2 regions of the Halomonas saccharevitans genome follow, and region 2 is predicted to be linked to the other one. Evidence: riboswitches for the same ligand, from Rfam matches in the RefSeq annotation. Region 2 holds a riboswitch; the other holds the start of a gene.

Region 1 (14,111 bases), on a different contig from region 2:
GAGCAGCAGGACGGCGCCTATGTCGAGGCCATCTACGGTGTTGCGCCGCACTGGGAGCTCGGGGTGCGCAGTGAGGCCCTGGGCCTGACCAACGAGACCGTCCACGTCCACCCCAGCGAACTGGAATCCGTCGACGCCTCCTACCGCCACAGCGGACAGGCGACCTGGCGCTTTCGAGACCATGCCTTCCTGCGCGCCCAGCTGAGTCACGAGGACTTCGCCGGCCAGGACGAGAGCTGGGTGGCCATGCTGCAGTTCAATGCCACCTTTGGTCACCAGGCCGGCCATGCCCATTGAAGGTGGCACAGCCCCTCGCGGTCGGCGTAGCGACCACCTGACCGAGATCGACTCGTCCGCCAGGGGCGTTGCCAAGCCGGACTCTCCCTTCCCCTTGCTAGAGGAGTCTCGACCCATGCCCCCACACCACCTGCCCGATGTGGCCGATGACAGAACCGTTCGCGACAGTCCCCTCTCCTGGGTCGGCATGGAGCAGGTCGCTCTGCCGCTCCAGCTGGCAGGACGGCCCGTCAACGGCCGGGTCTCGGCGGGGGTCAGTCTGGACGACCCCGCCGCGCGAGGCATTCATATGTCCCGGCTCTATCTGGCACTGGCCGAGCTGCAGGGCCATGAGCTGACGGTCTCGCGGATGGCGGCGGTGCTGGCGTCGTTCCTGGACACCCATCAGGGGCTCTCGGATGTCGCCTTTCTCGACCTGAGTGGCGAGGCGCTGCTGGAGCGGCCCGCGCTGATCAGTTCCCTCTCCGGGTGGCAGGCCTATCCCTTCGCGCTGCGTTGCCGGCGCGATGCCGAAGGCCTGGCGATCACCCTGGACCTGACGGTGGGCTACTCCTCGACCTGCCCCTGTTCCGCGGCCCTGGCCCGTCAGCTGATCCAGCAGGCCTTCGACGAGGACTTCGTCGACATCCCGATCACCCGTGGGGCGGTGCATGCCTGGCTGGGCAGCGAGCAGGGCGTGCTGGCCACGCCCCACAGCCAGCGCAGCCAAGCTCACTTGTCGCTGCGCCTGGGAGAAGACGTCGATGAACTGCCGCTGGCGGCTCTGGTAGAGCGTGTCGAACAGGCGCTCGGTACGCCCCTGCAGACGGCGGTCAAGCGTATCGATGAGCAGGCCTTCGCCCTGGCCAACGGTCAGAATCTGATGTTCTGCGAGGATGCCGCCCGGCGCCTGCATCACGCGCTTTGCGAACAGCCCGGTATCGACGGCTTCTCCCTGCGCGTCGTACATGCCGAAAGCCTGCACGCCCACGACGCCGTGGCACGTAGCCAGTGGAACTGGCAGGAGGCCTGATGGACGTCTGGAGGCAACTGGAACAGGCCGAGCGCGGTGAGCGCCGCCCGCTCGAAGCCGTCATCGCCGCCATGCCGTGGAACACGATGGCATGGTGACCGCCGTCGCCCAGCAGCATGACAGTGGCGAGGTGCTGATGCTCGCCTGGATGAACCGCGAGGCGCTGCGCGAGACCCTGGACACCGGGCGAGTCTGCTACTGGTCGCGCTCCCGGCAGGCCCTGTGGCGCAAGGGCGAGAGCTCGGGCCACCGGCAGCGGCTCATCGAGGCGCGACTGGACTGCGACGGCGACGCCGTGCTGCTGCTCGTCGACCAGCAGGGGCCGGCCTGCCATATGGGGCGGCCCAGCTGCTTTTATAATGCCGTGCGTGGCGAGGTGGTGGAGGTCATTACTGCGCCTCGGCCAGGAGGGCGGCCTTCACCCATGGGTGAAGACAGGCGCCCCATGCAGCGCCGGACGTCCTGCTCAAGGCGCCGCGTCGGGAGGCGACAAGCTGCGCGCCACTCGGCGCTTGAGCTGTCCAGTCAGGCTCGATAGGGCAAACAGGATCGCGGCCAGGCAGACGATGGTGGGGCCGGTGGGGGTGTCGAGCCAGAAGGCAGCCTGCAGGCCGCCGCTAGTCGAGGCGGCCCCGAACCCGGCTGCCAGCCATGCCATGGCTTCCGGGGTGCGACAGAAAGGCCTAGCGGCGGCAGCAGGAATGATCAGCAGCGCGGCGATCAGCAGCGCGCCCACCACCTTCAGCGCTACGGCCACGACCACGGCAAGCGACAGTGTCAGCACCAGCTGCTCGCGCTTGGGGTCGATGCCGCTGGCCCGGGCGAGATCACCATCCAGGGTGGCGGTGAGCAGCGCCGACCAGCGCCACCCGACCAGGCATATCACCAGCAGCGCCCCGCCGCCGATGATGGCCAGGTCGTCCTTGCCGACCGCCAGGATGTCGCCGAACAGGTAAGCCATCAGGTCGATGCGTACCCCGGAGAGGAACGAGACCGCCACCAGCCCGAAGGCGAGCGCCGAGTGCGCCATGACGCCGAGCAGGGTATCCATGGCGTAGCCCCGCCCGCTGAGTAGCGAGACCAGGGTGGCCATCAGCAGCGAGACCACCAGCACGCCGGCGAAGATGGAGGTGGAGAGTAGTAGCGATAGCGCCACGCCAAGGATGGCGGCGTGGGCGGTGGCATCGCCGAAGTAGGCCATGCGCCGCCATACCACGAAGCAGCCCAGCGGTGCGGCGGCGAGCGCCACGCCGAGGCCGGCCAGGGTGGCGCGAACCATGAAGTCGTCGAGCATCAGGGGGTGGCCTCCAGATGACTGGCGCCGGCTGCCGACGGTGCGGGCGGGTTGGCAGGGGCATCGTGATGTGAGTGGTCGTGATGATGGCGATAGAACGCCAAGGTGTCGGCGGTGTCGGCGCCAAACAGCTCCCGGTAGGCCGGTGAGGAGATCACCCGCTCGGGGGTACCCTGGCAGCAAACGTGGCGGTTCAGGCACACCACGCGATCCGAGGCGCGCATCACCACGTGCAGCTCGTGGCTGACCATCAGCACCGCGCAGCCCAGTTCGCGACGCACGCTCTCGATCTGGCGATAGAAGTCGGCCGTGCCGCGGTGATCGAGGCCCTGGGTGGCCTCGTCGAGCAGCAGCAGGTCGGGCTGCTCCAGCAGCGCCCGGGCGAGCAGGATGCGCTGGAACTGCCCGCCCGAGAGGTCCGTCACCTGCTGTCGGCTCAGCCCGGGAACACCGGCCTGTTCCAGAGCCTGGCGTACCGCCTGCTTGGGGTGGCGACGCGGCAGGTTCAGGAAGCGGGTGACCGTCATCGGCAGGGTGGCATCGATAGCCAGCCGCTGGGGCACGTAGCCGATGGTGAGGCCCGGCTGGCGCACGAGCTGGCCGCGAGTGGGTTGCACGGCGCCGATGATGGCCCGCAGCAGGGTCGACTTGCCGGAGCCGTTGGGACCGACCAGGGTGACGATCTCACCGCGGTCGAGGCGTAGATCGATGCCCTCGAGCACGGTTCGCCCGCCGAGGGCGACGTGCAGATCGTTGAGCGAGAGCAGCGGCATGGTGACCCTCCGGTGTAGTCGTCCTGGTGTTCGAAGCCATTGAAGTCGGATGGAGTTGACACGACCGTTAATGTTATAACATAACACTTTGTGCCACAATCGCTCGTTCACTGCCTGCACGTGTCCTGGATACGGAGAGGAATGATGAGGAACAAGCTACTACGTCCGCTTTGCCTGCCCTGGCTGCTAGCACCCGCCGTCGCGGTTGCCGAAGTGCCCGCTGTGGCCGTGGACATCCCGCCGGTCCACTCGCTGGTCGACCGGGTGATGGGAAAGTTGGGCTCGCCCGACCTGGTGATCCAGCCGGGCGCCTCCCCGCACGGCTACTCCATGCGGCCCTCGGAAGCCGAGGCGTTGGCCAATGCAGACATCGTCTTCTGGGTCAGCGACGACCTGACGCCGTGGCTGGCTCGGGCGCAAGATTCGTTGGCCGACGAGGCGCTGAAGGTGGAGCTGATGCAGACGCCGGGCACTCGCCGCCTTGCGTACCGTCAAGGCGCCACGTTCGAGGCGCACGACCATGGCCACGACGACCACGGGCACGACGATCAGGCGCATGACGATCAGGCTCACGACCAGGGTCACGGTCATGCCCACGACGGCGTGGACCCCCATGGCTGGCTCGATCCGGTGAATGCCCAGGCCTGGCTCGAGGCCATCGCCGGGTCGCTGGCCGATCTCGACCCCGGCAACGCCGACACCTATCGTCGGAATGCGGCCGAGGGGCAGGCCGAGCTGGAGGCCCTGATCGACGAACTGGACGACCACCTCGCGGATGACCGTGGAACGCGTTTCATCGTCTTCCACGATGCCTATCAGTACTTCGAGAACCGCTTCGACGTGCCGGCGGCCGGGGCAATCTCCCTGGGCGATGCCTCCGACCCGAGCCCGGCACGCGTCCGCGAGATCCAGGAACGCGTCGCCGAGCTCGGTGTGCAATGCGTGTTCCGCGAGCCGCAATACAACCCGGCGCTGGTCGAGAGCGTGTTCGAGGGCACCGAGGTCGAGACCTCGATCGTCATCGATCCCCTGGGCGTCGATCTGCCGCTCGGGGCCGGCCTCTATTCACAGCTGCTGCGTGGGCTGGCCGAGGGCGTGACGCGCTGCGCCGCCAACGAGGTATCGCCCAGCGACCACAGTCATGATCACGACCACGACCATGCGCACGACCATGATGAGGACGTCTACGCCGGGTATTTCGAGGACAGCCAGATCGAGGACCGGTCACTGTCAGACTGGGCAGGCGACTGGCAGTCGCTCTACCCCTACCTGCAGGATGGCACCCTCGATGAGGTGCAGGCCCACAAGGCAGAGCGGAGCGCCGAGAAAACGGCCGAAGAGATCAAGCAGTACTACGACAGGGGCTATCGGACTGACGTCGATCGCCTCGTGATCGACGGGAATTCCGTCACCTTCCACGAGAATGGCCAGGCGAGGTCCGGCGACTACGCGTACGACGGCTACGAGGTTCTGACCTACGCAGCCGGCAATCGAGGCGTGAGATACGTCTTCGAGCTCGAAGCCGGCGGCGATGCGCTACCGCGCTATATCCAGTTCAGCGACCATGCTATCACCCCGACCGACGCGGACCACTTCCACCTCTACTGTGGTGACGATCGTGAGGCACTGCTGGAGGAGGTCGTGCACTGGCCGACCTACTATCCCTCGCACCTGGACGGTGACGGCATCGTGCGGGACATGCTGGCGCACTGATTTGCCTGCCCCTCGTCACGACGACGCCCCTCCCCGAGAGGGGCGTCATGCTGAAGGGGCACATCATCATATGGGGTGCGTCGTCAGCGGCGCGGGAAGGCGCGGGCGGCGGCCTCGGGGTCCGGGGTGCCGCAGATGGCGGAGATCACCGCCAGGCCACCGGCGCCCGCCTGGCGCACCGCCTCGGCATGCTCGACCTTGAGCCCGCCGATGGCCACGCTCGGCAGCGGGCTCGCCGCCACCAGGGCGGCCAGGCCGTCGAAGCCCAGCGGCTCGGCGTGGTCGTGCTTGCTGGGGGTGGCGAACACCGGACCCAGGCCGAGGTAGTCCAGGGCGCTCGTGTCGAGGCGGGCGAGCTGCTCGTGGGTCTGCACCGAGAGCCCTAGGATCGCCTGGGGGCCGAGTGCGGCCCGGGCCCGGGCCACGTCGCCGTCGTCCTGGCCGATGTGCAGCCCGTCGGCACCCGAGGCGAGCGCCACCTCCAGCCGGTCGTTGATGATCAGCGCCACGCCGGTGCCCTCGAGCGCCGCCTTGAGGCGGCGGGCCTGGTCGATCATCTCGGCATCAGTGGCGTGCTTGTCCCGCAGCTGCACCAGGGTCACGCCGCCCCGGACCGCGGCGACCACGGTCTCCTCCAGGCCATGATCGGCGCAGAGTCCGCCGTCGGTGACGAGATAGAGCGAGAGATCAGGGTGCATCGGCAACCTCCAGTTGGGCCCGCTCGGTGAGGGCCTCGGTATCCAGGTGATAGAGGGCATCGAGGAAGGCGACCGCGAAGCTGCCGGGGCCGCGTGCCACCTCGCCGGCGAGCTCGCCGGCCACGGCGTAGCCGGCCAGCGCCGCCGTCGTCGCCTCGAAGGAGTCGTCGGCGCCGGCCAGGAAGGCCGCCACCACGCCGGTCAGCGCGCAGCCCAGGGTGGTGACTCGGGGCATCAGCGGGTGGCCGCCGTGCACCCGGGCGAGTCGCCGGCCGTCGGTGACCAGGTCCACCTCGCCGGTGACGGCCACCACGCCGCCGGTGCGCTCGGCCAGGCGACGGGCGGCCGCGAGGGCCGCCTCGGCGGGGTCGGTGCTGTCCACGCCGCGTCCGCCGCCGGCGCCGCCCGCCAGGGCGATGATCTCCGAGGCGTTGCCGCGGATCACGGTCGGCGAGAGCGCCAGCAGTCGCGCGCCGGTCTCGCGGCGATAGCGCGTGGCGCCCACCGCCACCGGATCCAGCACCCAGGGGCGCCCCGTCTCTCCGGCCGCCAGCGCGGCGGCCTCCATGGCCTCGACCCAGTGGGGCGAGAGGGTGCCGATGTTGATCGTCAGGGCGCCGGCCAGAGCGGTGAACTCGGCGGCCTCCTCGCGGGCGTGGACCATGGCCGGCGAGGCGCCGATCGCCAGCAGCACGTTGGCCATGCTGTTCATGGCGACATGGTTGGTGATGTTGTGGACCAGCGGGCGGATCTCGCGCACCCGGGCCAGGTGCGCGGCGGGATCGATGTGGTGCATGGGGCCTCCCCGGCGGGGGAGGTGCAGGTCGACGGGAGGCCGGCGCTGCACGACTCCCTACGCCGGCATTGTCCGGGTCAGGTTCCAAGGGTGCATCTCAGCTGCGGCCTGCTCGCCGCGGCGCCCCCGTCGTCAGGCCCCACTATCCTTGTCGTCCGCGCGACTGTAAAGGCCGCGCATCAGGCCAGCAGCTGAATGCCGGCCAGGGTGATCAGGCTGGCCAGGGTCAGGCTGTAGAGGGCCTCCATGACCTCATGCTGCCGGCTCATGCCCGGCGTCATCAGCACCAGGCCCGACGCCCCCAGGGCGACCACTTCGAGGGGCACGGCTACCGGCTGCCAGCCGATCAGCAGCGCGCCGAGGATCAGCAGCAGCAGGCCCGCGACGATCAGTTGGCCGGCCTGTCGCGGGCTCACCGGGATGGCATTCTGGGTGATCGTTTGCATGGTCGTGTCTCCTGGGGGTGGCCGGGCCGAACATCGGCCCCAGCCCCCCTGACGCTACGGGGGGCGTCTTAACGACCGCTTAAGAAGAGATGACCAGTGCGTGTCAGGGGGCGTTCGCGCGTCAGGCGGCTCGGTCGAGCCAGCGCTGGGCCGACCTTCGGGCGTGCTGCAGCTCCCTGCACCAGCTCAGCCGCCCGGCCGCCCGGCGAATGCCCGCACGGCGCAGCTTGACGAGGATCCGTGTCGGCAGGCCGACCAGCACCAGGGCGACCCCCTCACGGTGCATCGTGTCGATCAGCGCCTTTAGAGCGACGATGGCGGTGCCATCCATGCTCGGCACGTCGTGCATGTCGAGAATGACCACCCGCACCTTCGGGTCCACCCGGTGCAGCGAGGTGAGCGCCTTCTCGGCGGCGCCGAAGAACAGCGGACCATTGATGTCGTAGAGGGCGATCTCGTCGGGTAGTACGCCGATGCTGGCATGGGGCTCGCCGTCGACGCGCTGGGTCTCGGTCAGCAGCGCCATGCGCCGGATGAACAGCGCGGCGGCGAGCCCCATGCCCATGGCCACCGCCAGCACCATGTCGAAGAGCACGGTCAGGGTGAAGCAGGTCACGAGAATGGCCACGTCCCCCGGCGGGGCCGAGCGCAGGGTGTGCAGAACGTGTCGGGCCTCGCTCATGTTCCAGGCGACGATGAACAGCAGCGCCGCCAGGGCGGCCATCGGCACCCGTCCCAGCAGGTCCGCCAGGGCCACTACCGCCAGCAGCACCGCCAGGGCGTGGACCACCGCCGCGATCGGCGAGCGGGCGCCGCTTCTGATGCTGGTGGCGGTGCGGGCGATGGCCGCCGTGGCGGTGATGCCGCCGAACAGTGGCGCTACGAGGTTGCCGAGCCCCTGGCCGATCAGCTCGGCGTTGGGGTCGTGCCGGGTCCGGGTCAGACCATCCGAGACCACCGCGCACAGCAGCGACTCGATCGCCCCCAGCAGGGCGATGGCGAAGGCAGGGCCCAGCAGGGCGCGAATCAGCGCGAAATCCACCGCCAGCGGCTCGCCATCCGCACCGGGCAGCCGCCAGGGCGCGATGAAGCTCGGTGCGATGGGAGGAATGCCGCTGCCCGTCTCGCCCTGGGCCTCCCAGGTGAAGCGTGAGGCGATGGTCTCCACCTCCGCGCCCGACCCGGCCAGCCAGTGGTTGATGGCGAAGGCGGCCAGGGCACCGGCGACCAGGCCCACCAGCGGCGCGGGCAGCGGCAGCCCCAGGCGCGGCCAGAGCAGCATGACCCCCAGGGCGAAGAGGCCGACCCCCAGCTCGATAGGCTCCACGGTCGGCAACGAGATCGCGATCTGCCCGAGGTTGTCGATGAAATGCTCGCCCAGCTGGCCGACCTCGAGGCCCAGGAAATCGGGCAGCTGAAGCACCGCGATCACCACCGCGATCCCCGCCGTGAAGCCGAGTACCACCGGGTAGGGCACGTACTGGATCAGGCGACCCATGCCGGTGATGCCGAGGACGACCAGGATCATGCCGGCCATCATCGAGGCGATCAGCAGGCCGCCCAGTCCGTACTGCTGGACGATGGGGAAGAGGATGACCACGAAGGCCGCCGTCGGGCCCGAGACATTGAAGCGTGAGCCGCCGGTCAGCGCGATGAGCACGCCGGCGACGATCGCGGTGTAGAGCCCGTGCTGGGGAGGAACGCCGGTCGCGATCGCCAGCGCCATGGAGAGAGGCACGGCCACGGTGCCGACGGTCAGTCCGGCCAGGATGTCGCGGCGCAGGTCGTCCAGGCCGTAGCCGTCTCGCCAGGCCGCGCGCAGGCCGGTAGCGATGCCGGGAAGGGACGGTCGGTGGCGTGCCATGCTGAGGATCCTCCTTGAAGGTCGAGCCGATCAGGCATGTTAACGACATTAACATGTCATTAGCATTGTCGACAAAGGCGTCAGCGCCGTTGCCCCGCAAGGCGGCGAGCATTAACATTTGATGGTAATGCTCTGGAGAATTGTCATGGAAAAGAAGACGGCACGCCTGACCCTGCTGATCGACCCGCACAAGAAGCGCGCCTTCGAGCAGCTGTGTGCGGCCCAGGACCTGACGCCTTCCCAGGTGGTGAGGCAGTTGATCCGCGACTATCTGAGCGATCATGACGTGGCCTACGAGACGCGTCCTGACCTGGCCGGGCGCGCGTCCGAGAAGACCTGAGGCCCCGACCAGCGGCACCTCGATCGACCGTCGTCGTGGGCTCGGCGCCGCCAGCGACCCAGGGCGGCGGCGTTACGTCCCGCCTTGCGTTCTCGGCAGCGTAACCGTGACGCTCAGGCCGCCGCCCGGGGCGTCGCCGAGCCGCAGCCGGCCGTGGTGGCGCTGCAGCAGGCGGTCGACGATGGAGAGCCCCAGGCCGGCCCCGGCGCCCGGGCCGCCACGGTGGAAGCGTTCCAGCACCTGATGGCGTTCGTTTGCCGGGATGCCGGGTCCCTGATCCTCCACGTCGATCGTCACGGCGTCATGCTCGGCGGTGAGCACGATGCGGATCAGGGCCCCTGTCGGCGAGTGCTGCAGGGCGTTGCCGACCAGGTTCTGCAGCAGTGTATCGATGGCGCCGGGCTCCACCTCCAGCCGCCAGTCCGACGCCTCGTTGGCCTCCAGCTGCAGCTCCTGGCGACCCTCCACGGCCAGCGGCATCAGCTTGGCCAGCGCCTCGCGCACCTCGGGCAGCAGCGCGATCTCGCGCCCCTGGCCATTGCCCTCCTGCTCGGGCTCGAGGCGGGCCAGGGTGAGCAGCTGCGAGACCATCCGCGTGGCGCGGGCCACGCCGCCGCGCAGCTTGTCCAGCGCCTCGCGACGATCCTCGGGATCGTCGGCGGCCAGGGCGTTCTGGGCGTGCAGGTCGAGCACGGCCAGCGGCGTGCGCAGTTCATGGGCGGCGTCGGCGATGAAGCGCTGCTCCCGGGCGCGCAGGGTGCGGATCCGCTCGAGCAGCCGGTTGAGGGCGCCGGCGATGGTCTCCAGTTCACGGGGCAGCCGGTGCATGATCAACGGCTGCAGGTTCTGGGGGTTGCGGCTGCGGATCTGCTCGGCCAGCTGCGACAGCGGCCGCAGGCCCCAGCCGATGGCCCACCACAGCAGCAGGCCCAGTACCGGCAGCCCCAGCAGGTCCGGCATCAGGGTGCGCAGGGCGATGGCGGTGACCAGCTCGCCGCGCACGTCCTCGCGCTCCGCCACCAGCACCCGCCGCGGGCTGCCCGGGGCGTCCAGGGCGAAGACCCGCCACTCGTAGTCATCGAGGCGCGCGCTGCCGAAGCCGTTGCGCAGCGTCGTGAGCGGGGCCTCGGGGGCCTCGGCAGAGCGCAGCAGCAGGGTCTCGCCACCCCAGGCCTGGAAGATCAGCTTGCTCTCGTAGGGGTGGCGCACCACTGGGCCCAGTGTATCGTCACCGCGCTGCAGCGCGGTGCCGATGCTGGCCAGCAGTTCACGGCGCTGATCCTCGGGGAGCGGAGCGCCCACCAGCCCCTCCAGCAGCCGCGCGTTCTGGGCGAGCCTGGCATCGAAGAGCTCCTCCACCTCGTGGGCGGCGTCGCGATAGCTGGTCAGCCCGATCACCAGCATGCTCAGGCCGAATACCAGCAGCACCACGCCCAGGGTGCGGCGGCGAATCGAGGTCATGAGGAGGGCTTGTCCATCACGTAGCCGATGCCGCGCACGGTGCGGATCAGCTCGGGGAAGAGCTTGCGGCGCAGGTGGTGCACGTGGACCTCGATGGCGTTGCTCTCCACCTCCTCGTCCCAGCCATAGACCAGGCGGGTCAGGGTGTCGCGGGTGAAGACCCGCCCCGGATGGCTGAGGAACTCCTGCAGCAGGGCGAATTCGCGCCGCGACAGCGGCACGGGCGTTTCCCGGCAGCTGACGCTGTGGGTGGCGGGGTCGAGGCGGATGCCGCGCGCCTCGAGCACGCTGCTGGCCTGTCCCTGGCTGCGGCGCAGCAGGGCCCTCAGGCGCGCCTTGAGCTCGTCGACCTGGAAGGGCTTGATCAGGTAGTCGTCGGCGCCGGCGTCCAGGCCGGCGATGCGATCATCGATGCCGTCCCGGGCGGTCAGCACCAGCACCGGCACGCGGTTCCCCCGCCGGCGCACCGCCTCGAGCACCTGCATGCCGTCGAGCCCGGGCAGGCCCAGGTCGAGGATCACCGCATCGAAGGGTTCGTCGCCCTTCAGCGCCGCCAGGGCCTGCCGGCCATCGGCCAGCAGGTCCACGGCGTAGTGTTCGGGCTTGAGCGCCAGGCGAATGCCCGCGGCCAGGCTGGGGTCGTCCTCGACCAGCAGTATGCGCATGTCCTGTCCTTGCGATGATCATGTTCCGAGCGTTTCCAGCAGGGCGCGGACTTCCTCGCGGCGGCCGGCATCGGCTCGCTCTCGTCCCGGCCGCGGCGGTGCCTGAAGGGCCTTCTCAAGCGCCTGGCGGGCCTCGGTGTCGCGTCCCTGCTCATGCAGATAGTCGCCCCAGAAGTAGAGGCTGTCGAGCCCGTCGGGGTCGATGGCCAGGGCCCGCTTCAGGTAGCGCTCGGCCTTGTCGTCGTCGCCGAAGCCGAGCGGCCAGCCCGGCACCTGGTAGTAGAGGGCGCCGAGGCTGGTGTAGGCCGAGCCGTCCAGTGCCAGCGGGTCGAGCGCCAGGGCATGCTCCAGGTCGCGCCGGGCGTCCTTCACCAGCGACAGCGCGCCGAGGCCGCCGCTGGCGCCGGCCTGGGTCGAGCGCACGATGCCGGCCCAGATCTGCAGCCCGGCGGCCTCGGGGTGGGCGGCCACCCGCCGGTCCGCCTTGGCGGCCAGGGCCTCGAGGGCCGTCGCCTGCTCGTCCTTGGGCAGGGTGTAGTGGATCTCGGCCCAGCGCTGCTGCAGGTGCTCGATCCCCTCGGCCACGCTCTCGTCAGCGGAGGTGGGCGTCGCGGCCAGCAGGGGGACGGCTGGCAACCCGACGAGCAGGACCAGCAGGGTGGCCCGCAGGGCGGGCGTCACTCGGGGCATCATGGCGTGTCTCCTCGGGGCTTGGTGATGAAGCGGCGAATGGTGGGCAGCTGGCGGCGCAGGGCCCGGTCGACCACGCCCGGCAGCAGCGCGTTGAGCCGGGCGAAGAGTCGCTCGGGGCCGCCCAGCTGGGTCTCCTCCCGCCCGGCCTCGATGGCGCGGCGGACCAGGCCGGCGACCCGCTGCGGGGCATCCATGGCGTTGCCCAGGGCCTGGTTCATCGCCTCGATCTCCGGGGCATTCATGCCGGTGCGGGTGGCCCGGGGCGCCACGTGCAGCACATGGACCCGGGTGTCGGCGAGCTCCCGGCGTAGGGCCTGGGTGAAGCCGCGCAGGGCGAACTTGGTGGCGCAGTAGCCGGCCTGACCGGGATAGCCGATGGTGCCGAAGGTCGACCCCAGATTGATCACCCAGCCGTGCTCCGCGGCGAGCAGCCGGGGCAGCAGTGCGCGGGTCAGCTGCAGGGTGCTGGTGAGGTTGAGGGTGATCAGGGCCTCGATCTCGTCGTCGCTCGAGGATTCGAACAGCCCCACCCGGTTCACCCCGGCGGCGTTGATCAGCATGGTGCAGCCCGCCTCAAGGGCCTGCTCGACCATTCGCCGGCGCTCCTCGGCGCGGGTCAGGTCGGCGGCCATGACCGTCACCCGGCCCGGATGGCGCGCCGCCAGGGCGTCCAGGGCCTCCCGGCGGCGACCGGTGATCAGCAGGCGCGCCCCGGCGCCTGCCAGCTCGTCGACCAGCGCCTGGCCGATGCCGCCGCTCGCCCCGGTGATCAGCACCGACTGGGCGGCCCAGCCGCCCTCGGGGAGCTGCCTGGACCAGGGCTTTCTAGACCAGGGCATCGGCGAGCTCCCGGATCGCGTCGTTGCCGGCGCAGCGGGCGGTGACGCCGCGGAACATGGCGCCATAGAGCCGATAGACCATCTTCGCGGTGTCGATCACCGCCGCCAGATCCTCGTCGTCGAGCCGGTTCACCAGGCCCTCGAAGAAGGCCAGGTGGCCGATATCCAGGCTGCCGTGGGAGGTCAGGTAGCGCACTGCGTCGTCCGGCAGGCCGAGGCTCGCCTGAAGCCCCTCGGCGGCCCGGGTGGCGATCGCCGTGCTGGTGCCCTCGAGCACCTGCACCATGCCGAAGAAGCCCACCGGGTTGCCGTGCTCGATGATGTCGCGCACGTGGGAGACCATCAGCGTCGTGGCCGGGTCGGGCGCGGCGGCGGCCGCCGCCTCCGGGTCGCCGCCGGCCGCGCGGATGTCGTCGAGGATCCACTGCTCATGGCCGTGCTCCTCCTCGATATACTCCACCAGGGCGCTGCGCAGCCAGCCGAGGCGCTCGGGCAGGCGCGCCCCGCAGGCCATCATCAGCGGCACCGTGAAGCGCACGTGATGGTAGGCCTGGCCGAGAAAGGCCAGGTACTCCTCGCGGCTTACCTCACCGCTCTCGTCGCCACCTAGGGCGCGGGTCAGCAGCGGGGTGGCCAGCAGCCAGTCGCGTTCGGCGCGGGTGGCGTCCTGCAGGTGCTGGTAGGGGGTCATGGCGTGTCTCCTTCTGAGAGCGGCGGTGTCGGCCGGGCCGGCATCGGGGTGCGGCTGGCGAGAGGCGAGCAGCCAGTCGCGGTAGGTGTCGTGGAGGGTGTCGCGGCGCAGGCGGCCGTTGGCCGTCAGCTGGTGATTGGCGGGGGTGAAGGGCGGGCAGCGGCGCCATTCGCCGATCCGGGCATAGTCGGGAAGGTCGGCGTTGGCGCAGGCGATCGCTGATGCCAGGGCGTGGTCGTCGCACTCGGGGCCGGCGGGCACGATCAGCGCCCGGTTGCGCGACAGGGCCTCGCCGAACACCAGCGCCTGGGCGATGGCCGGCCTCGCGCAGAGCTCGCCCTCCACCCACTGGGGATCGACGTTGCGGCCGTAGGCGGTGATGAAGACGTCGCGCCGGCGGCCGTCGAGCACCAGGTGTTCGCCCTGCCAGTGGCCGAGATCGCCGCTTGGGTGCCAGCCGTCCAGGGGCGGCTCACCCAGGTAGCCCAGCATGGTGGTGCCCCGGATCTGCACCTCGCCGTCGGCGGCG
Region 2 (14,111 bases):
TTCGGCATCGCCGAGATGCCGGCCCCGGACGCCGAGCTGGCGGCACGCCCCCTGCGCACCCTCGACGTGGTCGCCTTCGACACCGAGACCACCGGCCTGGAGCTGCGCCGCGGCGACACCGTGGTGAGCATTGGGGCCTGCCGGATCGTCAATGCCCGGCTGCTGGCCAGCGACGTCTTCGACCTGCGGGTCAACCCCGAACGCCCCATCCCCCCGGCCAGCACGGCCATCCACGGCATCACCGATGACGACGTCGCCGGCGCCCCGCCGCTCTCCGTGGCCCTGCCGCGCTTTCGCGACTACATCGGCGAGGCGGTGATACTCGCCCACAACGCGGCCTTCGACCTGCTGGCCATCCAGCCGCCCGGCGGCGGCGTCGACTTCGACATGCCGGTGCTCGACACCCTGCTGCTGTCCCGGGCGCTGGACGAGAGCCTCGACGGTCACGACCTGGACAGCCTGGCCGACCGCTACGACCTGAGCTTCCCGCCCGGCACCCGCCATACCGCCCTGGGCGATGCCCGGGTCACGGCGGAGCTGTGGCTCGCGCTGCTGCCGCGACTGGAGGCCCGGGGCATCGAGACACTGGAGCAGGTGCTGGCCCTCCAGACCAGCGCCCTCGACCGTGAGGACGCCTACGCCTCGTGAACGCCCCTCGCCGCAAGGAGCGCCTGGTCGCCCTGATCGTGCTGGCGGCGCTGCTGTTCTCGCCGCCACTGGTACTGATCGCCGCGCCCTCGGCGGACGGCATCAGCCGGCTGGTGCCCTACGTCTTCCTCGCCTGGGGCGCGGTGATCGGCCTGATGGCCTGGCTGATGGAACGTCGGGATGAGGATTGACGGGATGAGGACGGACAGGCGATGACCAGCGGGCTCGTGGTGGTAATTCTCGCCTTCGGCTATCTGGCGCTGCTCTTTCTCATCGCGGCCTGGGGGGATCGGCGTGCCGCGCTGGGCCGTTCGCTGATCGGCTCCCCCACCGTCTATGCCCTCTCCATCGCGGTCTACTGCACCGCCTGGACCTTCTACGGCAGCGTCGGGCGTGCGGCCCAGTTCGGCCCCAGCTTCCTGCTGATCTACCTGGGCCCGACCCTGGCGATGCTGATGGCGCCCTTCGTGATCGGCAAGATGGTGCGCATCGCCAGCGCCCAGCGCATCACCTCCATCGCCGACTTCATCAGCGCCCGCTACGGCAAGAGTTCGAGCCTGGGTGCGCTGGTCGCGCTGATCGCCCTGGTCGGCATCACCCCCTACATCGCCCTGCAGCTCAAGGCGATCACCGTCAGCCATGCCGTGCTGGTCAACTATCCCCAGGCCGCCGACCTGCCCCTGGCCGATGAGCGATTCTGGAGCGACCGGTCGTTCTGGGTCGCGCTGGTGCTGGCGGTCTTCATCATCCTCTTCGGCACCCGCCACCTGGATGCCAGCGAACGCCACGAAGGCATGGTCGCCGCCATCGCCTTCGAGTCGCTGGTCAAGCTGGTGGCCTTCCTGGCGGTGGGCGTGTTCACCGTGTTCGTGCTTTTCAACGGCCCCGCCGACCTCTTCGCCCAGGTAGGCGAGCGAGCCGAGCTCACCCGGCTGCTGAGCCTGGAGGCGGTGCCCGGCGGGGCGCTGGGCTGGGTGGGCATGCTGGCGCTGGCCTTTCTCGCCTTCTTCACCCTGCCCCGACAGTTCCAGGTCCTGGTGGTCGAGAACGTCGACGAGCGCCATATCAAGCGGGCCGGCTGGCTCTTCCCGCTCTACCTGCTGGTGATCAACCTGTTCGTGATCCCCATCGCCCTGGCCGGGCTGCTGCTGGGCGGCGGCGACTCCGACAGCTTCGTGCTCACCCTGCCGCTCTCCGCCGGCCTGGAGGCCCTGCCGCTGCTGGTCTTCATCGGCGGCCTCTCGGCCGCCACCGGCATGATGATCGTCGAGACCATCGCCCTGTCGACCATGGTCAGCAACCAGCTGGTGATGCCGCTGCTGCTGCGCTCGAACCGCCTGCACTTGAGCACCCGGGGCGAACTGGCCGGCTGGCTGCTGGGTATCCGCCGCGTCAGCATCCTGCTGATCCTGCTGCTCGGCTATCTCTATCATGCGCTGATCGGCGAGACCTACAGCCTGGTGACCATCGGACTGGTCTCCTTCGCCGCGGCGAGCCAGTTCGCCCCGGCGCTGCTGATCGGCCTCTACTGGCGCGGCGCCCGGCGTCGCGGCGCGGCGTTGGGCATGAGCGCGGGCTTTCTGGTCTGGGCCTGGACCCTGCTGATCCCGGGCTTCGCCCAGTCCGGCTGGCTGGACCCGGGCTTCCTCGCCCAGGGGCCCTGGGGCATCGACTGGTTGCGCCCCTATGCGCTGTTCGGACTCGAGGGCTGGGACATCTACACCCATTCGCTGCTGTGGAGCCTCGTCGCCAACGTCGGCCTGCTGGTGGGCGTGTCGCTCTTCACCCGCCCCTCGGCACTGGAGCAGACCCAGGCGGCGCTGTTCACCGAGGCCATGCCCCCCGGCCTGGTGCCGACCTCGCTGTGGCAGGGTCAGACCACCCGCGGCGAGCTGCGCGCCCTGCTCGACCGCTACCTGGGCGAGGCCACCAGCCGGCGGGTCTTCGCCCATCCCGCCGGCGAGGCCGACGAAACAGAGGATGACGACCAGCCCGCCTCCGCGGCGCTCTCCCTCAGGGCCGAGCAGGCCCTGGCCGGGTCGCTGGGCAGCGCCTCGGCCCGGGTGTTGATCGACTCGGTGGCCCGCGGCGAGGCGCCCGACCTGGAATCGATCCTGCGCATCCTCGATACCACCTCCGAGACGCTGGAGATGAACCGCCGCCTCGAGCAGAAGTCCAGCGAGCTGGCCCGCGCCAGCGAGGAGCTGCGCGCGGCCAATGAGCGGCTGCGCGAGCTCGACCGGCTCAAGGACGAGTTCGTGGCCATGGTCAGCCACGAGCTGCGCACGCCACTCACCTCGATCCGCGCCTTCGCCGAGATCCTGCGCGACAACCAGGCGCTGCCCGACGAGAAGCGCGAGCACTTCCTCGATGTGGTGGTGCGCGAGAGCCAGCGCCTGTCACGGCTGATCGAGGAGATCCTCGATCTGGCCAGGCTCGAGAGCGGCCGCCTGACCCTTGACCCCAAGCGCCTCGACCTGGTGGCGCTGACGCGCCAGAGCGTCGATGCGGTGCAACGCCTCCAGGAGGACCGCGGCGTCACCCTAGAGGTGGAGATCACGCCCGAGACCGCTTGGGTGATCGGCGATGCCGACCGTCTCGAGCAGGTGACTATCAACCTGCTCGACAACGCCGGCAAGTTCGCCGCCGACGACGATCCCCGCGTGCTGCTGCGCCTGGCGCGCCACAAGAACCACTATCGCCTCGCCGTCGAGGACAACGGCCCCGGCATCGCCGAGGGCGAGCGCGAGCGGGTCTTCGAGAAGTTCCACCAGATCCAGCACCAGGAGAGCGGCGAGACACGCGGACGCCCGCGCGGCAGCGGGCTCGGCCTGCCGATTAGCCGCGGCATCGTCGCTCACCTGGGCGGCCGGTTGTGGATCGAGGAGGCCAGCCGACTGGGCGGCGCCTGCCTGGTGATGGAGCTGCCCGAGGCGCCGGCCGAGGACCCCTCTCTCGGTAAAGAGGCCGGTAAAGAGGCCGGTGGAGTGCCCGATGAAACGCCCGAATCGAAGCCCGGCGGCCGCCCTGACGGGGCCTAGCCGAAGAGCATCAGGGCTCTGCCGGCGAGCACGACGAGGAGTGAACCGGCGACTCAGCCCGCCCGACGGGCGCGACGCAGCAGCGCACGGATCCCGCGGAGATCGTGGCGCAGAAGCAGGCGCTGATCCTCACGCAGGCGGGTGATGTCCACCCAGCCATCCGGCGTGCGCCCCTCGACCAGTGCCAGGCGCTGCTCCGTCAGAATCAGCCCCTGCAGCCGCTCAAGCGCCGCTGTCAGCGCCTCGGCCTGCTCGGCGGTGAGCGCCTCGCACATCACCAGCGCGACCAGGCGCGCGCGGGTATCCGGTGGGCGGACGCCGTGGCGAAGGGCCAGCAGGCGCACCGCGCCGACCAGCGGCAGCAGGCCCTGGCGCTTTAGGCTGAGAGCGCGCTCGTGGGGGGCATCCTCATCGTCGCCGCGCAGCCGACCGAGACGGTCCAGGGCCACGGGCAACTCATCAAGCAGGCTTGCCATCTCGTCGAGGAAGAGGTGCGCGGCGGGCAGATGCCGGGCTACCTGCTCGGCCAGCCCCTCGGCCAGCGCCGGCTCGCCGAAGACCGGACGGAAATCGAGCAGGATGTTGGCCTGCTGCACGCGCTTGATGCGCCGCTCCGCCGTCCATATCTCCAGCTGCGCCCGCCACTCCGAGAGCCGCTTGCGCCACATCGGAAAGCGCGCCATGACGTGCCCCCGACAGAGCGGAATGCCGGCCGCATCGAGCCGCGCGGTGAAGCGCTCGCCCAGCGCCTGGAAGTAGCCGTCGATCTCGGTATGCCGCGCGTCGGGGTAGTCAGCGATGATCATGGCGTTGTCCTGATCCGGCGCCAAAAGGCTCTCGTGGCGGGCGCCCGAACCCAGCACCAGCACGCAGAAAGCCGCCGGCGGCGCTCCCCAGCCCTGGGCCCGCATCTCGGAAAGCGAGAGCTCGATGGCGCGCCGATAGAGCCAGTCGTTGTGGTCGCTGATCAGCTGGCTGATGCGCCCGGCGGGCAGATCGAGGCGGTCGAGCGCGGAGACGAGCTCACCCTGCCAGGCATGGGCCGCGGCGAGGTCGGGATGCGGGCCGAGGCGCTCGAGTGCCCCGCGCAGCGGGTCCAGCAGCGCAGGCCAGGCCGCGGGATCGGGGTGTGCCTCGTCGGCGAAGAGCGCCCGCCAGGACGAGGAACGGTGCAACAGGCGCATGGACTCTCCGTGTCATGTCACGAATCGGCATTTCCTCGAGTCTAACGAGGGCATCCATTCGCCACACTTGGGCGAAAGGCCAAGGCGGAGGGAAGAGATGGCCGGCAGGCGATCACAGGACAACTATGACAGGAAAGCTGCGACAACAAGACCATGACAGAAAAGCCATGACAGAGAGGCGATGGCCGCGGGGACCATGACAGCCGAGGGCGGTTAAGGAAGGCGTTTAAAGACGGCCTTCAGTAAGGACTTTCTAAGGCCCTTAAGAGAGGGCACTTCAAGGAGAGAACGACGCGCCCCGTCGGCGGGAGCGTCGTTAGTGTGGCACCGCGGGCGCCGCTCAGCGCGGCGAGAACATGTCGTCGCCGACCTCGTCGATGAAGCGCTCGGCCTTGCGGACCATCAGGGTGTCGCAGGCCTCGCGGCCGGGCACCATGTCGGAGCGCTCGAAGCGGTGCTCGAGCATCTCGCCGGCCTGCTCCTCGCTCGAGGGGATCGGCTTGCGGATCCAGCCGCTGACGCGAAACTGGCCGCCCATGTCGGCGGGCTCGGAGACGATCAGATAGCCCTTGTATTCGACCGGCTCGGCGGCGGGCGCGCCCTTGGGCTCGCCCTCGTTGCCCCCGAACAGGCCGGACAGCAGCTTCTTCAGCATGGAACCTCCTGACAGAAAGACGCCGGCACGAGGCCGGCGTCGGGGTGGCTCAATCCTGACGGCGACCCTTGCCGGCGGCGATGCGCAGGCGCAGGGCGTTGAGCTTGATGAAGCCCTCGGCATCCTTCTGGTCGTAGGCGCCGGCATCGTCCTCGAAGGTCGCGATGGACTCGTCGAAGAGCGAAGCGTCGGACTTGCGGCCGGCGACGATGGCGCTGCCCTTGTAGAGCTTCATGCGCACCACGCCGGAGACGTTCTTCTGAGTCTCGTCGATGGCGGCCTGCAGCATGCGACGCTCCGGGCTCCACCAGTAGCCGTTGTAGATCACCTCGGCGTACTTGGGCATCAGCTCGTCCTTGAGGTGCGCCTCCTCGCGGTCCAGCGTCAGCGACTCGATGGCGCGGTGGGCGCGCAGCATGATGCTGCCGCCCGGCGTCTCGTAGCAGCCGCGCGACTTCATGCCCACGTAGCGGTTCTCAACGATGTCGAGGCGGCCGATGCCGTTGTCGCCGCCCATCTTGTTGAGCTTCTCGAGCACCTCATGGGGCTTCATCGGCACGCCGTCGATGGCCACGATATCGCCCTGCTCGAAGGTCAGCTCGACGTAGGTGGGCTGGTCCGGCGCGGCCTCCGGCGAGACGCTCCAGCGCCACATGTCTTCCTCGGCCTCGGCCCAGGGATCCTCGAGGATGCCGCCCTCGTAGGAGATGTGCAGCAGGTTGGCGTCCATGGAGTAGGGTGACTTCTTCTTCTTGGAGGAGAAGTCCACCGGAATGTCGTGCTGATCGCAGTAGGCCATCAGCTTTTCGCGGGAGTTGAGGTCCCACTCGCGCCACGGGGCGATCACCTTGACGCCCGGCTTCAACGCGTAGGCGCCGAGCTCGAAGCGGACCTGGTCGTTGCCCTTGCCGGTAGCGCCGTGGGAGATGGCGTCGGCGCCGGTCTGGTTGGCGATCTCGATCAGGCGACGGGCGATCAGCGGGCGCGCGATGGAGGTGCCGAGCAGGTACTCGCCCTCATAGATGGTGTTGGCGCGGAACATCGGATAGACGTAGTCGCGCACGAACTCCTCGCGCAGATCCTCGATGTAGATCTCCTTGACGCCCAGGGCCTCGGCCTTGGCGCGCGCGGGTTCGACTTCCTCGCCCTGGCCGATGTCCGCGGTGAAGGTCACGACCTCACAGTCATAGGTTTCCTGCAACCACTTGACGATGACGGACGTGTCCAGGCCGCCGGAATAGGCGAGCACGACCTTCTTGACATCGGACATGCTGAGGCTCCTTTTGGCTAACGATCATGAAAGGGGGAGATTATAGCGCGACGAGCCTCCAGCGAACACCGGCGACGGGACGCGCTGCGGCCAAGCTGGTAGACTGCCGCGGTCTAGAGAAACGATGCCCCAGACAAGGAGAGGTGCATGAGCGAGGCGATGGCCCGCGAACTCATGGCGCAGCGGTTCCGCAGCTTCCTGCCCGTGGTGGTGGACCTGGAAACCGGCGGCTTCAACGCGCAAGGCGATGCGATCCTGGAGATCGCCGCGGTAACCCTGACCATGGACCCGGAAGGCAACCTGCTGCCCGATGCCACCTATGCCTACCATGTCACGCCCTTCGCCGGGGCCAACGTGGAACAGTCGGCACTGGACTTCACCGGCATCCGCCTCGATGACCCGCTGCGCCAGCAAGTCGCGATCAGCGAGGCCGAGGCGCTGGGCGAAATCTTCCGCCCGGTGCGCAAGGCCATCAAGTCCCACGGCTGCACCCGCGCCGTGCTGGTCGGCCACAACGCGGCCTTTGATCACGGCTTTTTGAACGCGGCGGTGGCGCGCTGCGGCATCAAGCGCAATCCCTTCCACCCCTTCTCGAGCTTCGATACCGCGTCGCTCGCCGGCCTGGTCTACGGCCAGACCGTGCTGGCCCGCGCCTGCCGCGCCGCCGGCATCGAGTTCGACAACAGCGCCGCTCACTCGGCCCGCTACGATACCGAGCGCACCGCCGAGCTGTTCTGCGCCATGGTCAATCGCTACAAGGACCTGGGCGGCTGGGACCTGGCGCAGCGCGAGCAGGGCATGGAAGAGGCCTGAACGCCCGTATGCCCCGAGACGCCTACCAACGAAAACCCCCGCCGGCGCTGGCCGACGGGGGTTTTGTCATGCTGCGCGGCGCGCAGGCGGCCCTCAGGCCTGGGCGTCGCCCTCGCCTTCCTGGGCGCGCGCGGCCGCGGCCTTGACCAGGGTCTCCAGCTCGCCGGACTGATGCATTTCGGCGACGATGTCGCAGCCGCCCACGAGCTCGCCCTCGACCCACAGCTGCGGGAAGGTCGGCCAGTTGGCGACCTTGGGCAGCTCGGCGCGGATGTCCGGGTTGTCCAGCACGTTGACGAAGGCGAAGCGCTCGCCGCAGGCCATCAGGGCCTGGACGGTCTGTGCGGAGAAACCGCACTGCGGCAGCTGGGGCGTGCCCTTCATGTAGATCAGGATCGGGTTCTCGCCGATCTGGCGCTGAATGTTCTCGACGGTAGTGCTCATGACGTCTCCCTTACTCGTTTACTGGACTCGCCTGCCGGGCGACCCGGGGGGATTCGGGCAATACCCGACCGCGCGGGTCGGCCTTGTGGATGCAGCCATTCTACTGATGCCGGGCGCGTTGCGCATCCCCCGTGGGCTGGCTAGGATGGTCGTTTTTCCCCGTGGAGCGACCCCATGGCCATCCGCCATTTCCTCACCCTGCTCGATCTCAGTCCGGACGAGCTGCGCTACCTGATCCAGCGCGCCATCTCGATCAAGAATGGCCTGAAGACCCACGGGCCCACCTATACCCCCTTCGCCAACCGCACCCTGGCGATGATCTTCGAGAAATCCTCGACGCGCACCCGGGTCTCCTTCGAGACCGCCATGGCGCAGTTCGGCGGCCACGCGCTGTTTCTGTCGTCGCGCGACACCCAGCTCGGCCGCGGCGAGCCGATCGGCGACACCGCCCGCGTGCTCTCGGAGATGGTCGATGCGGTGATGATCCGCACCTTCTCCCACCAGGGCCTAGAGCAGTTCGCCTCGGCAAGCTCGGTGCCGGTGATCAATGCCCTGACCGACGACTACCACCCCTGCCAGCTGCTGGCCGACGTGATGACCTGGACCGAGCTGCGCGGCAGCGTCAAGGATCGCACTGCGGTATGGATCGGGGACGGCAACAACATGTGCCACTCCTGGATCAACGCTGCCCGACAGTTCGACTTCCGGCTGCGCATCTGCTGCCCCGAGGGCTATGAGCCCCGCCAGGACATCCTCGACGCCGCCGGCGACCGGGTCAGCATCGTGCGCGACCCGCATGCCGCCGTGGCCGACGCCGACCTGATCACCACCGACGTCTGGGCCTCCATGGGCCAGGAAGAAGAGCAGGCCAAGCGCGAGGCGGACTTCGCCGGCCTGCAGGTCACCGAGGCGCTGCTCGATCACGCCCGGGAAGACGCCCTCTTCCTCCACTGCCTGCCCGCCCACCGCGGCGAGGAGATCAGCGAGACCCTGCTCGACGACCCGCGCGCCGTGGTCTGGCAGGAGGCGGGCAACCGCCTGCACGCTCAGAAGGCGCTGATCGAGTTCCTGCTGTTGGGACACGTGGACAGCTGACGGAGACGCGGCGGAGGCCACCTTATACCTTGGTATGACATCGACCTTCGTCGCATGTATAATGCGCCGCAGCAATCCCGTTCAGGAGATGCGGCAGCATGAATCATTCCCACCCCAGTCACAGCGGCATGCAGCGCAGCCTGCGTCAGTGCCTCTCCCACATGGCCGCCATGCTCTATCGCCACGGCCATGTGCTCGAGACCGTCACCGTCAGCCATCGCGGCCTCGATCGCCAGGCCCTGAAGACCCTGGGAGCGGCCACCAGCGACTGGGCGCCCTGCCAGACGATCCTTGAGAACAGCCAGGCCGCCACCTGGAACGACCAGCAGCGCCTGGTGCTCACCGGCCTCGGCCGCGAGCTGCTGTTCGACATGTTCGGCGAAGGGGCCGCCGACTGCGCCTGAGCCCGATGCCGGGCTAGCGTATCGGGACCAGCCTCAAGACCAGACCTGAAGACCAGCCCTGGAAAATGCCCGGGCGCGCCCTCGATTGCGCGCCCGGGCATTTTTGGTTACGTTGTGACGACTTGTCGGGGAGCCCCGGTACGCTCATGGAGACGTGCACGGGGGCTGAGATCGGTACGGCCGAACCCGTTGAACCTGATCAGGTTGATGCCTGCGGAGGGAACAAGCTGTCGTCTCGCCCAGCAGCCCCCTTTCGTCATCCAGCCTGTTCCTCCACGTCTTCTGCTGGATGGACAACGCCATGACACACCCCACCGATAGAACCATCGCCGTGGCCGGCGCCGGCCTGCTGGGCCGACTGGTCGCCTGGCAACTCCTGCGCGACGGCCATGCCGTCACCCTCTTTGATGCCGGCGACCTGGAGCACCCCGCCGCTGCAGCCTGGACGGCGGCCGGCATGGTGGCGCCACTGTGCGAGACCGCGGTCTCCGAGCGCAGCGTCTTTGACATGGGGCGCTTCGCGCTGGCCCAGTGGCCGCGCTGGCTCGACGCTCTCAATGCCGGCGACCTGTGGCATCACCAGGGCAGCCTGATGGTGGCGCACGCCCAGGACATGGGGGAGCTCACCCAGTTTCGTCGCGACCTCACCCACGTACTTGGTGAGGAGCCGCCCTGCCAGTCGCTCGACGACGCCGAGATCCACCGCCTGGAGCCCGACCTGGCGGCGGGCTTTCGACAGGGCCTCTACCTGCCGGGCGAGGCTCACCTGGACAATCGCGCCCTGCTCGAGCGCCTGCTGACCGAGATTCGCCGCCTGGGTGGCACCTGCCATGCCCACTGCCCGGTGGACACCTTCCCCGGCGAGATCGAGACCCGCGACGGCCGGCATGCCTTCGATCTGGTCATCGACTGTCGCGGCACCGGCGCCCGCCAGCATCACGCCAGCCTGCGCGGGGTGCGCGGCGAGACGCTGCACGTGCAGACGTCGGAGCTCCGCCTCACCCGCCCGGTGCGCCTGATGCATCCGCGCTACCAGCTCTACGTGGTGCCCAAGCCCGACCAGCGCTTCGTCATCGGGGCCACCCAGATCGAGAGCGAGGACCGCTCGCCAGTCTCTCTGCAGTCTTCCCTGGAGCTGGGCAGCGCCCTCTACACCCTGTCGCCGGCCTTCGCCGAGGCACGCATCCTGGAGCAGGGCGTCAACCTGCGCCCCGCCTTCCGGGACAACCTTCCCCATGTCACCCAGCGTGACGGCCTGATCACCGCCAACGGCCTGTTCCGCCACGGCTATCTGCTGGCACCGGCGGTCGCCTGCCACCTGCTGGCCACTATCCGCGGCCGGGGCAAGCAGCCCTTCGCCGAGACCCTGACGGGACATCCGCCCCAGGAGAGCGCTGCATGAACGAGATCACCCTGAGCCTCAACGACGAAACCACCCGCCTGCCGACCGATACGGCGCTGGCAGATGCCCTGGACACCTGGCACTACACCGAGCGGCGCGTCGCCGTGGCGATCAACGGCGAGTTCGTGCCCCGCTCGGCCTACGCCGAGCGGGTCCTTAAAGACCGCGATCGCATCGATATCGTGGCCCCGGTGGGAGGCGGCTGATGAACGCATTACACGACGACACCCTGACGCTCTACGACGAGACCTTCTCCAGCCGCTTCCTGCTTGGCACGGCCCTCTACTCGTCGCCCGCGGTGATGCAGGAGTCCATCCAGGCCGCCGGCTGCGACATGGTGACCCTGGGGCTGCGCCGCCAGAATCCCGCCGAGGGCGACGGCGACGCCTTCTGGCAGATCCTGCGCGACAGCGGCTGTCGGCTGCTGCCCAACACCGCCGGCTGCCGCTCGGCCCGGGAGGCCATCACCCTGGCCCAGATGTCCCGGGAGATGTTCGACACGCCCTGGATCAAGGTCGAGGTGATCGGCGACGACTACAACCTGCAACCGGACCCCTTCGGCCTGCTGGAGGCTTGCCGGACGCTGATCGACGACGGCTTCAAGGTGCTGCCCTACTGCACCGACGACCTGGTGCTCTGTCAGCGGCTGCGCGACGCGGGCTGCCAGGCGCTGATGCCCTGGGGCGCGCCCATCGGCACCGGCCGCGGCCTGATGAATCGCTACGCCCTTCAGACCCTGCGCCAGCGCCTGGACGTGCCGCTGATCATCGACGCCGGCCTCGGCGCCCCCTCCCAGGCCGCCGAGGCCATGGAGATGGGCTTCGACGGCGTGCTGCTCAACACCGCCGTGGCCAAGGCCCACCGACCGGCGCTGATGGCCGAGGCCTTCGCCGAGGCGATCATCGCCGGGCGCAAGGCGTATCGCGCCGGGCTGATGCAGCAGCGCCAGACCGCCAGCCCGAGCACGCCGACCGTCGGGCAGCCGTTCTGGCATAGCGGCGGCTGACGGATACCACCGGGCCACCGACACACCGACCCGCGCAGCGGCCGAAAGGGATGACGCCGGGTCGGGGAAGTCTGCTATCGTCGAGTCGAATCGACAGCGATGACAGGAGGCACCCCGTGAGCAGCGAACGCGTTCCCGAGACCATGGCGGCCATGCTGCTGACCGGGCATGGCGACGTCGACCGCCTGGCCTATCGCACCGACGTTCCCGTGCCGGCCCCGGCTCGCGGCGAGGTGCTGGTGAAGGTCACGGCGACGGCCAAGAACAATACCGACCGCAAGGCCCGCGAGGGCCTCTACCCCACCAGGGACAAGGGCGAGGTGACCTCCTTCGCCATGGGCGGCTCCCCCACCCTGACCTTCCCGCGCATCCAGGGGGCCGACGTGGCCGGGCGCGTCGTCGCCGTAGGCGAGGGCGTACCGGCCTCGCGCCTCGGCGAGCGCGGCCTGCTCGACTTCAACCTCTACCCCGATGGACGCCGCGACCTCAACCTCATGCCGGACTACTACGGCCACGGCGCCGACGGCGGCTTCGCCGAGTACATCGCCGTGCCGGCGGACCAGTTCCAACACGTGCCCAACCCCGAACTCGCCGATGCCGAGCTCGCCGCCATGGGCATGTGCTCCTACCAGACCGCCTACCACATGATGACCTCGGCTCGCGTCGCCGCCGGCGAGCGGGTGCTGGTCACCGGCGCCAGCGGCGGCGTGGGCACGGCGCTGATCCAGCTGTGCCGGATCGTCGGCGCCATCCCCTATGCGGTGAGCCAGCTCGACAAGGCCGACGCCCTCCTCGCACTCGGCGCCGAGGCGGTCATCGATCGCGGCGACCTGCCGAGCTTCGTCGATCGCGTGCTCGAGGCCACCGAGGGCGCGCCCATCGATGCGGTGATGGACCTGGTGGGCGGCGAGATGACCGGCCGCTTCATCGACACCATGATCGTCGACATGGCCAGACGCGCGAGCTATCCGCGGCTCTCCATCGCCGGCGCCAGCGGCGGCAACGTAAGCGAGCTGATGTGGACGCGCATCTATCTCTATCAGGTGCAGATATTCGGCGTCTCCCACGGCACCCGCGAGGAGGCCGAGCAGCTGATGGCCTGGATACGCGACGGCCGGCTCAAGCCGGTGCTCCACGCCGCCTTCAAGCTCTCCGAGCTGCACGCCGCCGAGCGTTACTTCGTCAACCGCGGCAGCGGCTACCTGGGCAAGATCGTGATCGTGCCGGATGCCGAATGGGCCGAACATGGTGCGCGCTTCGCGCTCGAGGAACCCGCATGAGCCAGCCACTGACCCTGCAACTGATCGATACCCACGCCGGCGGCGACGTCAGCCGCATCGTCGTCGGCGGCATCGCGCCGCTGCCCGGCGCCACCGTCCGCGACCAGATGCACTACCTGCGCGACGACGCCGATGGCCTGCGCCGCCTGCTGCTGGAGGAGCCCTACGGCATCCCCGAGATGTCAGTGGACCTGCTCGTCCCCCCCAGCGACCCCAGGGCTGCCGCGGGCTACATCATCATGGAGGTGATGGGCTATCCGATCTATTCCGGCTCCAACACCATCTGCACCGCCACCGCGGTGCTGGAGAGCGGCCTGGTGGCCAAAGTGGAGGGACGCCAGCAGTTCACGCTCGAGTCCCCGGCGGGACTGGTGCAGATCGAGGCGCTGGTCGAGAACGGCGTGGTGGAGGCGATCACCTGCGCGGGACTGCCGAGCTATATCGATACCTACCGCGCCAGCCTCCACGTGCCCGGGCTCGGCGACGTGACCTACAGCGTGGCCTACAGCGGCGGCTTCTATGCCCTGGTGGACGCCACGGAGCTCGGCTTCTCGCTGGTGCGTAAGGAGGAGCGGGCCCTGGCCGACTGCGCTCACCGGATCGTCGAGGCGATCCAGGCCGAGCGCGGCTTCTCGCACTACACCCTGGGCGACGTGGGCCCCCTGCCCTTCCTGCACTTCATGGGGCCCGTCGAGCAGGTCGCGGACGGCTACTATCGATCCCGCTCGACCACCTACGTGCATCCGGGCGTGATCTGTCGCAGTACCACCGGCACCGGCACCTCGGCGCGCCTGGCGCTGATGCACCACGAAGGGCGCCTCCGGCCAGGCGATCGACTCGAGACCATCTCGCTGCGCGAGACCGGCTTC

The links. Region 2 has a riboswitch for thiamine pyrophosphate ahead of thiO (glycine oxidase ThiO). Riboswitches for the same ligand answer to the same signal wherever they lie in the genome.
Region 1: another riboswitch for thiamine pyrophosphate. It lies ahead of thiM (hydroxyethylthiazole kinase); the one in region 2 lies ahead of thiO (glycine oxidase ThiO).

The regions. Positions count from the first base shown of each region.
Region 1 is NZ_JAVXUR010000002.1:456,039-470,149, forward strand. Features, by position in the region: gene RSO68_RS07560 (TonB-dependent receptor) at 1-297, shown strand, start outside; gene folE2 (GTP cyclohydrolase FolE2) at 413-1,309, shown strand; partial or broken gene hisI (phosphoribosyl-AMP cyclohydrolase) at 1,309-1,709, shown strand; gene RSO68_RS07575 (metal ABC transporter permease) at 1,776-2,603, opposite strand; gene RSO68_RS07580 (metal ABC transporter ATP-binding protein) at 2,603-3,376, opposite strand; gene RSO68_RS07585 (metal ABC transporter solute-binding protein, Zn/Mn family) at 3,521-5,089, shown strand; gene thiE (thiamine phosphate synthase) at 5,173-5,787, opposite strand; gene thiM (hydroxyethylthiazole kinase) at 5,777-6,583, opposite strand; TPP riboswitch at 6,621-6,721, opposite strand; gene RSO68_RS07600 (hypothetical protein) at 6,763-7,029, opposite strand; gene dauA (C4-dicarboxylic acid transporter DauA) at 7,151-8,893, opposite strand; gene RSO68_RS07610 (CopG family transcriptional regulator) at 9,039-9,233, shown strand; gene RSO68_RS07615 (ATP-binding protein) at 9,306-10,694, opposite strand; gene RSO68_RS07620 (response regulator transcription factor) at 10,691-11,359, opposite strand; gene RSO68_RS07625 (hypothetical protein) at 11,378-12,052, opposite strand; gene RSO68_RS07630 (SDR family oxidoreductase) at 12,049-12,891, opposite strand; gene RSO68_RS07635 (AMP-binding protein) at 12,878-14,111, opposite strand, start outside.
Region 2 is NZ_JAVXUR010000001.1:63,854-77,964, reverse strand. Features, by position in the region: gene RSO68_RS00410 (3'-5' exonuclease) at 1-648, shown strand, start outside; gene RSO68_RS00405 (hypothetical protein) at 645-839, shown strand; gene RSO68_RS00400 (sensor histidine kinase) at 861-3,689, shown strand; gene RSO68_RS00395 (DUF294 nucleotidyltransferase-like domain-containing protein) at 3,743-4,873, opposite strand; gene RSO68_RS00390 (HlyU family transcriptional regulator) at 5,214-5,528, opposite strand; gene RSO68_RS00385 (argininosuccinate synthase) at 5,578-6,798, opposite strand; gene rnt (ribonuclease T) at 6,946-7,611, shown strand; gene grxD (Grx4 family monothiol glutaredoxin) at 7,705-8,055, opposite strand; gene argF (ornithine carbamoyltransferase) at 8,230-9,150, shown strand; gene RSO68_RS00365 (hypothetical protein) at 9,249-9,554, shown strand; TPP riboswitch at 9,671-9,793, shown strand; gene thiO (glycine oxidase ThiO) at 9,856-10,956, shown strand; gene thiS (sulfur carrier protein ThiS) at 10,953-11,162, shown strand; gene RSO68_RS00350 (thiazole synthase) at 11,162-11,962, shown strand; gene RSO68_RS00345 (alcohol dehydrogenase catalytic domain-containing protein) at 12,106-13,242, shown strand; gene RSO68_RS00340 (proline racemase family protein) at 13,239-14,111, shown strand, end outside.